3 regions of the Methylorubrum sp. POS3 genome follow, and region 2 is predicted to be linked to each of the others. Evidence: predicted binding sites of a transcription regulator. Region 2 holds the regulator's gene; each other region holds the start of a gene.

Region 1 (3,272 bases), 2.0 Mb from region 2:
CGAAGGCAAGCGGTTCGCCTGAGCGGAGCGTCGTCCTCCGCTTTTTCGGGGCTCATGGGATGACCGGCACCGGCCGGGATGCGAGACAGGTCCCCGCCCACAATCTCCTCGCGCTATTCCCTCGCCCGGTTCATCCAAACAGCATGCGTCCTTTCGATCCCGCCCTCGCCGCGCGTTATCCGGCCGTGATCGGCTGCGACGAGGTCGGGCGCGGCGCCCTGTGCGGGCCGGTGATGGTCGCGGCCGTGTGGTTCGATCCTCTCGCCTTCCCGCCCGACTTGCTGGCCCGCCTCGACGACAGCAAGCGCCTCGACCGCGCCGCCCGCGAGGCGCTGACGCCGCTGATCCGCGCGCGGGCCCGGGTGGCCCTGGCCGCCGGATCGCGGGCCCTGGTCGACCGGATCAACGTGCGCGCCGCCACCCTCGACGCCATGCGCCGGGCGGTGGAGCGCCTGTCGATCGACGGGACGGTGCTGGTCGATGGCCGCGACACGATCCCCGGCCTGACCCAGCCCTGCCGCGCGGTGATCGGCGGCGACCGGCTCGTGCCGCAGATCGCCGCCGCCTCGATCGTCGCCAAGACCTTTCGCGACGACCTGATGCGCCGGCTCGCCGAGCGGCACCCCGCCTATGCCTGGGAGCGCAATGCCGGCTACGGCACCGCCGCCCATCTCGCCGGCCTCTCGACGCTCGGCCGCAGCCCCCATCACCGCGTGAGTTTCACGGGGCGGTTCGGGGACGGCGTCCCGCACCGATCGATCCCCCTCGCATCCTCCTCCTGAGGTGCCGTCGGCTCAGAACAGCGCCAGCTGCTCCCCCACCCGCGGCGGCGGGCGAAACAGCTCGGTCGTCTGCCGCAGCGGCTCCTCCGGGAATCCCAGCCGGCGCTTGGCCAGGGCGAAGCGCCGGCGGATCAGGTCGGCATAGGGGCCCTGCCCGATCATGCGGGTGCCGAAGGTGGCATCGTAGGCTCGGCCGCCCCGCGCACCGCTCAGCAGCGAGAACACGTGCTCGCGCCGCCCCGGATAATGCTCCGAGAACCAGTCGCCGACGAGGTCGTCCAGTTCGTGCGGCAGACGCAGCAGCACGTAGGATGCCTCGCGGGCGCCCGCCGCCCGTACCGTCTCCAGGATCGCCTCGATCTCATGATCGTTGAGCGAGGGGATGATCGGCGCGACGATCGCCATCACCGGCACGCCGGCAGCGGCCAAGCCCTCGATCGCCTCCAGGCGCTTACCCGGATGGGGAACGCGGGGCTCCATCCGCCGGGCCAGAGTCGGATCGAGGGTGGTGACCGAGATCGCCACCTTCACGAGACCCTGCGCCGCCATCTCGGCGAGGATGTCGCGGTCGCGCAGGATCAGGTTCGACTTGGTGACGATGCCGACCGGATGGCGGAAGCGGGCCAGCACCTCCAGCACCGCGCGGGTGATGCGGTGTTCCCGCTCGATCGGCTGGTAGGGATCCGTCGCGGTGCCGAGGGCGATGGTGCGCGGCCGGTATCCCGGCGCCGACAGCTCCTGCTCCAGCAGCGCGGCCGCATCGGGCTTCGTGAACAGCTTGGTCTCGAAATCGAGCCCCGGCGAGAGCCCGACATAGCTGTGGTTCGGGCGCGCGAAGCAGTAGATGCAGCCGTGCTCGCAGCCCCGGTAGGGGTTGATGGAGCGGTCGAACGAGATGTCCGGCGAGGCGTTGCGGGTGATGATGGTGCGGGCGCGCTCGACCGTCACCTCCGTGCGCCGGGACGTCGCCTCGTCCGGAAGCCAACCATCGTCGAACGCCTCGCGCCGCGCCGCCTCGAAGCGACCGTCCGGGTTGGCGGTCGCCCCGCGCCCGCGCCGCCCCTCCGCGGCGACGCGGTTGCCGGCGAGCCGAACCGAAGCCGCATCCGGCATACCCCCCATCGTCCCTGGTCCCTTTCTGTATCTCTAAGGAACATATCATGAACATGAACGCCGCGACTGCACAAGATTCGTGCATCCCCGGAAATACACACCTGTCGCCAGTGAAGCCGGCATGGCCTAGAGCATCGCCCGAATGGTAGCGGCCGGCCCTGGCAGAAAGGCCGATGCGGCGCGACACCGAAAGCATCGACCCTTCATCCCGGCAGGAACAGGATACTTGGCGCGCCGATGATCTCCGGCCTGATCCTCGTGGGACGTCCCGCCGACGCGGCGATCGAGAGCCTCGCCGACACGCTGAGCGCGCTCGTCGCGGGCGTGGCGGCGGGGCTCGTGGGCGACGCCGTGATCGTTACGGACACGGCGAGCGAGGCCTTGGAGACCATCGCCGAGGGCAGCGGAGCGAGCCTCGTCGTCCGGCCGCCCGGGACCGATCCGTGGAGCGCGGGGGCGGCGGCCGCTAGGCGGGACTGGCTGCTCTGCCTGGAAGCGGGCGATATCCCGTCGGAGGGCTGGATCCGCAGCCTCGACCGCTTCGTCGGCACCGCCCGGCCCGATCTGGCGCTCGGCCGGATGCGGCGCCCCCATGCCCGTCCGCCCGTCCGCCTCGCCGCATGGGTCGAGAGCATCGTCGGCGTCGGCCGCCCGCGGGCCGGCGACGTGGTGCGCCGCTCGGCCGTCCTGGCAGGACTCCCCTTCGCCCCTCGCCTCACGGCACGGTCGCTGACGGCCCGGCTGGAGCGGGCCTGATCCCGCTTGCCTTCGGTCAGGGCTCGAACCGGGCCTGAAGTCCGTGCCCGTGTACCTTGGCCGAGAGCACGATCTTGGCCCCCTGGGGGATGGGCGCCTTGAGATCGCCGACCAGGCGGTTCGGCGCCGCCCCCTTCAGCGGCAGCGTCTCGGTCTTTCCGCCGACTTGGATATAGGCCTTGGCCGTGGCCCCCGCCGTATCGATCGGCTTCCCGTCCTCGTGGCTGACGAAGAAGGTGAGCGCGGTGTCGCTGACGACGAGTTCGACCGGGTGATCGTCGGCCATGGTCACCCGGCCGCCATTGGGGCCGGCGGCGTGGGCCGGGACGGACAGGAGAAGGGCGAGCGCGAGCGCGGTCACGGTGGTGCGCATGATGACGATCCTTTTCTGAAGCGGCTTTCGGAGCGGCGTGAGGGGGATTCAGAAGGCTCCGGCGGGAGCGGTCTCGGAGACCTCGGATGCGGGATTTCGCGTCCCGTCGGACGCGCCTCGCTGCACCTCCCGGCGCAGGCGCTCCAACGGGGCACGGCCGAAGGCGAGGAACAGGATCGGCGTCAGCACCGTGTCGAGCAGGGTCGCGCTGATCAGGCCGCCGAAGATCGTCACCGCCACGGGATGCA
Region 2 (3,272 bases):
CGTCGGGTAGAGGACAGGGACCACGATGAGCAAGTTCTTACGCAGCACGGCCACGGCGGCCATCCTCGTACTCGGTGCGGCGACCGCCTTGGCCCAGGGCGGCGGCGCTGGCGGTGGGGCTGGCGGCGGAGCCGGTGGTGGCGCGGGCGGTGGTGCTGGTGGCGGCGCAGGCGTCGGTGCTGGTGGTGCCGGCGGCGGGGCTGCCGGTGGCGGAGCCGGCGGCGCGGGCGGCGGAGCCGGTGGCGGCGCGATGCGCGGCGGTGAGGCCGGCGGCGCGGGCGGCGCCGGTGGTGCCGGCGGCGGGATGCGCGGTGGCGATTCTGGCGGTTCTAGCGGAGCCGGTGGCGCAATGCGGGGTGGTGAGCCCGGCGGTGCGGGCGGTGCGACCCGCAGCGGTGCGCCGGGCGAGAAGGGTGCACGCGGTGGTCAGAACGCCGGCGAACGCGGCGGCCAAGACGCGGCGGGTGAGCGTGGTGGCCGCGACGGTGCCGAGCGGGGCGGCAGGGACGGTGCCGAGCGCGGCGATCGCAACGGCCGCGATGGTGCCGAGCGTGGCGACCGCAACGGTCGCGATGGCGCCGAGCGCGGTGATCGCAATGGTGCCGAGCGGGGTGATCGCGGTGGCCGTGACGGCGCCGAGCGCGGTGACCGCGGTGGACGCGGCAACGTCTCCGAGGCTCGTGGCGCGACGCGGAGCTTGAATACGACGCAGCGCACCGAGTTCCGCCAGTCGATCACCAGCACCAACGTCCGGTCGGTCAGCAACGTCAATTTCTCGCTGAACGTGGGCACGGCGATTCCGCGGTCGGTCTCGCTGCACCCGCTCCCGCCGACGATCCTGACGCTGGTCCCGGCTTATCGCGGATTCCAGTTCATTCTCGTGCGGGACGACATCGTCATCATCGACCCGGACACCTACGAGATCGTCGACGTCATCCCGGGCTGATCCGACTTCAATAGCCGATCAGGGCGGCGGGGCTTCGGCTCCGCCGCCTTTTTTTATGCCGTCCACGCAGCGCATCGACAGCATCACACGGCCAAGCCGGCACTTGCAGAACAGGATAGGAACGTCTAGCCTGTTCGCGATTTGTTTTCCACGATCCGGCGGCGGCTATGCCGCACGCGACAGCAGGTGCCGCATGCTGACCCGCAAGCAACTCGAACTCCTTCAATTCATCCAGTCACGGATGCAGGAGAGCGGCGTACCTCCGTCGTTCGACGAGATGAAGGATGCTCTCGACCTGAAGTCGAAATCGGGCATCCACCGGCTCATCATGGCGCTCGAGGAGCGGGGCTTCCTGCGTCGGCTGCCGAATCGAGCGCGTGCCCTCGAAATTCTGCGGATGCCGGAGGCACCCGCCGCCAAGCCAGCTGTTCCGACAGCCGAGCTGCGCCGCTTCACGCCGAGTGTGGTCGAGGGCGGACTTGCCGGTAAGCCGGTCGCGCCGAAGGCTCCTCTGCTGCAAGCGCAGGACGGCGAGGGCCGACCGGTCATCGTGCCGGTGATGGGCCGCATCGCCGCCGGTACGCCGATCTCGGCGATCGAAAGCCAGAGTCACACGATTGCGATGTCGCCCGATTTTTTGGCCGGTGGTGAGCATTACGCCCTCGAAGTCCGCGGTGACTCGATGATCGAGGCCGGTATCCTCGACGGCGACTTGGTGGTGATCCACAAGCAGGAAACCGCCAATAACGGCGATATCATCGTGGCCCTGATCGACGACGAGGAGGCGACGCTGAAACGCCTGCGCCGTCGCGGCTCCTCGATTGCGCTCGAGGCGGCAAACCCTGCCTACGAAACCCGGGTTCTCGGACCGGACCGGGTCCGCATCCAAGGCAAGCTCGTCAGTCTCGTGCGCCGTTACTGAAGCGAGTCCATCTCCGTAACGCCGGGATCTACGGCTGATCCTGTCTCTGGTGAGGCTGGATTGGTCGCTGGCGCCACAGCGACCGGTCGAGCTTGCCAAGGCTGTGGCGTCTGACTGCTACGGGCCGTGACAATCTCGGGATGGGGTGCCCCAAGCCGGATCGCTGTCGCTCCGTGTGTTTCAAGATAATTTTTGTCGATTCTCAGGGGTGCGCGACAGTTCGGTGGCGGCCTCAATCGGCTGATGAGGATATCGGCACGGGCGCAATCTTCTTCAAAGGCGCGTTTGTCGAGCACCAGCGCGACCGTCCGTCCATCGAAGGTGGTCATCGTGCAGCCGAGTCTGTCACAACGAGGTTCGGGGCCTCCGTTGAGAGAGGCGGCCGAGCGAGCATCACCGTCGGCTTTCAACCATTGTTCGAGCACGAAGGTCGGCGGACGCCCGAGTACAGCAAGGCGTCCATCCGTCCCTCGGATCGCCGCTCCGGCGCCGTCGCGATCGATGTAGAGGTCGAAGCGCGCCGGTGTTGCAGCGGCGGCAAGGCCGATTGCTGCGGGCAAGATAGCGAGCCCGCGCAGACGTGAAACCGGCAAGGTCGCGAGCAGCAGGGCTAGCGCCAGCAGCACCAACGCGCCAGCGCCAAACGCCGGGAGTACGACCGTCGATTGGCCGAAGCCCGTGATCCATTCCGAGATGTCGAGCATCCCGCGAACGGCGAGGCCCATGACCCACCAGACCGGCCGGTCGAGGGCAAAGGGATAGGCGATCATCCCCAGGACCGCGGCGGGCATCACCGCGAGCGAGACGAGCGGAAGCGTCAGCGCATTGCCAATGAGGCCGAAGGGCTGGATGGTCTGGAAATGGTAGGTCGCGAAAGGCGCTGTCGCAAACTGAGCAACCAACGTCGTCGCGAGCGTGCCGACGCCGACAGCCAGACATCGTGAGATGATACGCAACAGCGCTGAATCGCGCTCCCGTCGAAACGACGCTCCATCGAGGAGGGGCGCACAGGCGATCAGTCCGGCCACGGCCGCAAACGACATCTGGAAGCTCGGACCAAGCAGCGCTTCAGGTTCACGGGCGAGGGCGAGGATCGCGGCGAGGGCAAGATTGCGCATGCTGAGCGCCGGCCGGTCGACCAGAACCGCGCCCAACATGACCAAGGTCATGATGAGAGCACGCTCGGCGGCGACGTCCCAGCCGGAGAAAGCGCAATAGGCGGTCACGCCGACCATCGCGGTGCCGGCCGCTATCTTCTTGATGGGGAAGGCAAGGGCAAGGATCGGTACCAGGGCGAGGCCGGCCCGGACCAACCAGAACACCACGCCGGCCGCGAGCACCATGTGCAATCCGGAAATGGAAACGACGTGATAGATACCGGCCGCCCGTAATACGCGGTTGGTC
Region 3 (3,272 bases), 3.7 Mb from region 2:
TCGCGCAGGAGCGCGGCAACGGCTGCCGGATGGGATTTGGCCTGCGAGGCTGCCACCGTCATTCTCCTCCCGCCGCGCGGCCGGCGCCATCCCTCACCGTACCGGTGGCGTGCCCCGGCGCAGTGTGACCGAATAGGCAGCGATCTGCCCGGAACGTGGGCAGATATGCTGCGTTGCCTGCACGATCCGAAGTATCGGCTTTGCTCATCATCTTACAGGAAGTGAGAACGAATGCGCGACCACAGCCAATCGATCGGCCGCCTTTCTTCATCTTCGCCGAAGCGGAATGGCCGTCCCGCCGCGTCGGCTCACCGTTTGTCGGGCCTCAACAAAGCGTCGGCGGCGAGCGGGAAGACGCCCGGCCCGGCTCCGGAAACCGGCCGCGTCGTGGCGCCGACGAGCGATTTCGAGGGATTCGGCTCCTTCAGCTAAGCAGAACCGCGTTGTAGCGGCCGCTCATTCCTGACCAGGACTGGTGAGCGGCCGCAATCCGGTGACGAAGTTCCAGCGCCACCCCACCAGCACGACGAAGCCGGAAAAGAGGGTGGCGGAAGCCATGACGGCGAGGGCTGCGTGATCCATGTCCGGCCGCTTAACGGTGCGGGACTGGCCCCGCCACCGTGCGATCCGCCGCAGCGACCACGTGAAACCCGCCTGTTGCCCTTCGGCAGCAGGCGGGTTCGCGTTTGAGCGCCTTCCCGCGCGCGGTCTCAGAGAGGGTCGTTGGGCTCAGCCCTGACCGCCGAAGCCCAATCCACGGATGATGTCGCCGATCGGGTCGACGCGCTTCGTCTCGGTCGGCGCCTGAGCCGGCACCGATGGCGGCGAGGCAGCATTCGTCGCCGCTTCCTGTGATTCGAGGGTGGCATGGCGGCTGCGAACCGGTCGCTGGGCCGCCTTACGCCTCTGTGCCGAGGCCGATTTCCGTGCGGCGCTCGGCACATCCCGCTCTAGCTTCTGGGCCGCGACCGGTGCAAGGGCTTGGGACATCGATTGAGCCGGGGGCACCGATACCTCGGCGGGCTTCGCGCCCACTGTCTCGGGACGGGTCTGCGCGACCTCCGTCGCTGGTACGCTCTGCTGGCGCATCGGCGGGTTCACCCAGGCCGTCTGCTCGGCCTGCGTATCGAGACTGGCCACCGCCCGCTCCGGACGCGGCGTCGACGCGGCGAAGGGACCCGCGTGCATGATCTGGGCGGCCAGAACCAGCGCGGATATTGCAGCGGCGGTCACGCCGAGGGTGGACTTGTAGTGTTCCATGCTTGCAGAACGTATCGCCAAGCTTATCGTTCCGCTTCGCCCGGCCTTCCATTGCATGGTTTCGTCGCGGATGGGCAAGGCGAGATCGGGTGCGATCGCTTCGCATGGCGCCCGGAGCCATCGGCGTGAACCGGAATTGCTGCGTACAAAACGACTTCGGCTTCGCCGCGATCAGGTCGCGTGAAGCCGAAGGATGGTCATTGAGATGACAGAGCGAATGCTGTCCGGTGCTTTCCCGATCCTGGGATAGCAGGCGTTGGGGAGTAAATTCCGGACAGGCTGCAATCCTCGGCGAAGCGGGTCTCCGCCTCGTCGGGACGCCCCTAGAACGGGATGTCGTCGTCGAGGTCGTAGTTCGGCTTGCCGCCGCCCCCGCCACCGCCGGAAGGCCGACGGTCGCCGCCGCCCGAGGATCGACCCGAGCCGTACTCGTCGCGCCCGCCACGATCACCGCCGCGGCTGATCTGGCCGCCACCCTGATCATCCTCACCCGCGAAGTCGCCGCCACCCCCGCCGCCGCGACCGTCGAGAATCGTCATCTCGCCGCGGAAGCGCTGCAGCACGACCTCGGTGGTGTATTTCTCCGCGCCGGACTGATCGGTCCACTTGCGGGTCTGAAGCTGACCCTCGATGTAGACCTTCGATCCTTTGCGCAGATACTGTTCCGCCACGCGGGCGAGGTTGTCGTTGTAGATCACGACCGAGTGCCACTCGGTCTTTTCCTTGCGCTCGCCCGACGCCTTGTCCTTCCAGGACTCCGACGTCGCGATGCGCAGATTGACCACGGGGTCGCCCGAGGACAGGCGCCGCGTCTCGGGATCGCGCCCGAGATTGCCGACGAGGATCACCTTGTTGACGCTGCCCGCCATCTCACTCTCTCCATTCGATCCGATCTCACAGGGCCTCTCTCGCCCGCGATGGCCTGGACCTTGGCGATCCTACCTCTCCGGAGCAAGCCGTCCGCACCGCTTGTGCCCGCTTCACACCGGGGGGCCGCAGCGCGTCACGATGTTCTATCTTTGTTCTGATCACCGGGCAAGGCATCGAGCGACGAGACAGCCTCTCGTCACACCGACGCCCGGCATCGCGTCCCCCCACGGAAGTGCGCGGTTCGACCCCTGCGCCCTCCCATGGGGATCGGTGATCACGGCTCACGACACCTTCACCACCAGCTTGCCGAAATTGGCGCCCCGCAGCATTCCGATGAAGGCGGCCGGAGCCTTCTCCAGCCCCTCGACCATATCCTCGCGAGCCGTGACCCGACCGGCTTTCAGCCAACCGCCGACATCGCGCAGGAAGCCGTCATGCAACTCCGCGAAATCCCAGACGATGAAGCCGCGAAGCGTCAGGCGCTTGGTGAGCACCGCGCGCATGAGGGTCGGGGATCGGTCCGGCCCCGGCGGTAGCTCGCTCATGTTGTAGCCGGAGACGAGGCCGCAGACCGGGATGCGAGCGAAGTCGTTGAGGAGCGGAAGCACCGCGTCGAACACCGCCCCGCCGACATTCTCGAAATACACGTCGATTCCGCTCGGGCAGGCACGGGCGAGCGCCTCGGGGAAGTCGGGCGCGCGGTGATCGACCGCCGCATCGAAGCCGAGCGTCTCGGTGAGATACGCGCATTTCTCCGGTCCGCCCGCGATGCCGACGCTTCGCGCACCCTTGATCCGGGCGATCTGACCGACCAGCGAACCGACCGGGCCGGCGGCGGCGGCGACCGCGACGGTCTCGCCCGCCTGCGGGCGCCCGATCTCCAGAAGACCGGCATAGGCGGTCATCCCCGGCATGCCCAGCACTCCGAGGAAGGCGCTCGGCGCGCCGTCGGCCGGATCGAGTTTTTGCAGGCCGTGCCCGTCCGATACGAGATAGTCCTGCCAGCCGGCAGGGCTCAGCACGAGATCGCCGACCGCGAAGGCCGGATGGTGGGACGCCTCGACCGCGCTCACGGTCTGCCCGACCATCACCTCGCCGATCTCCACCGGCTTGGCATAGGATTTCGCCGCGCTCATGCGCCC

What was found. The regulator LexA, encoded in region 2, represses DNA repair genes until DNA is damaged. The targets are predictions, from matches to a motif close to TGTTCNNNNTGTGTTCNG.
Region 1: the regulator LexA is predicted to act here: its motif matches at 1,932-1,949, upstream of OWC43_RS09485 (PA0069 family radical SAM protein).
Region 3: the regulator LexA is predicted to act here: its motif matches at 2,270-2,287, upstream of ssb (single-stranded DNA-binding protein).

What each region holds. Positions count from the first base shown of each region.
Region 1 is NZ_JAPRBT010000001.1:1,986,229-1,989,500, reverse strand. Features, by position in the region: gene OWC43_RS09495 (glycosyltransferase family 4 protein) at 1-22, shown strand, start outside; gene OWC43_RS09490 (ribonuclease HII) at 144-782, shown strand; gene OWC43_RS09485 (PA0069 family radical SAM protein) at 795-1,895, opposite strand; gene OWC43_RS09480 (hypothetical protein) at 2,133-2,651, shown strand; gene OWC43_RS09475 (hypothetical protein) at 2,668-3,024, opposite strand; gene OWC43_RS09470 (efflux RND transporter permease subunit) at 3,073-3,272, opposite strand, start outside.
Region 2 is NZ_JAPRBT010000001.1:4,007,043-4,010,314, reverse strand. Features, by position in the region: gene OWC43_RS18450 (hypothetical protein) at 75-701, shown strand; gene OWC43_RS18445 (DUF1236 domain-containing protein) at 698-946, shown strand; gene lexA (transcriptional repressor LexA) at 1,140-1,868, shown strand; gene OWC43_RS18435 (ComEC/Rec2 family competence protein) at 1,862-3,272, opposite strand, start outside.
Region 3 is NZ_JAPRBT010000001.1:295,832-299,103, forward strand. Features, by position in the region: gene OWC43_RS01420 (DUF6925 family protein) at 1-56, opposite strand, end outside; gene OWC43_RS01425 (hypothetical protein) at 457-582, opposite strand; gene OWC43_RS01430 (hypothetical protein) at 730-1,260, opposite strand; gene ssb (single-stranded DNA-binding protein) at 1,584-2,129, opposite strand; gene OWC43_RS01440 (NADP-dependent oxidoreductase) at 2,412-3,272, opposite strand, start outside.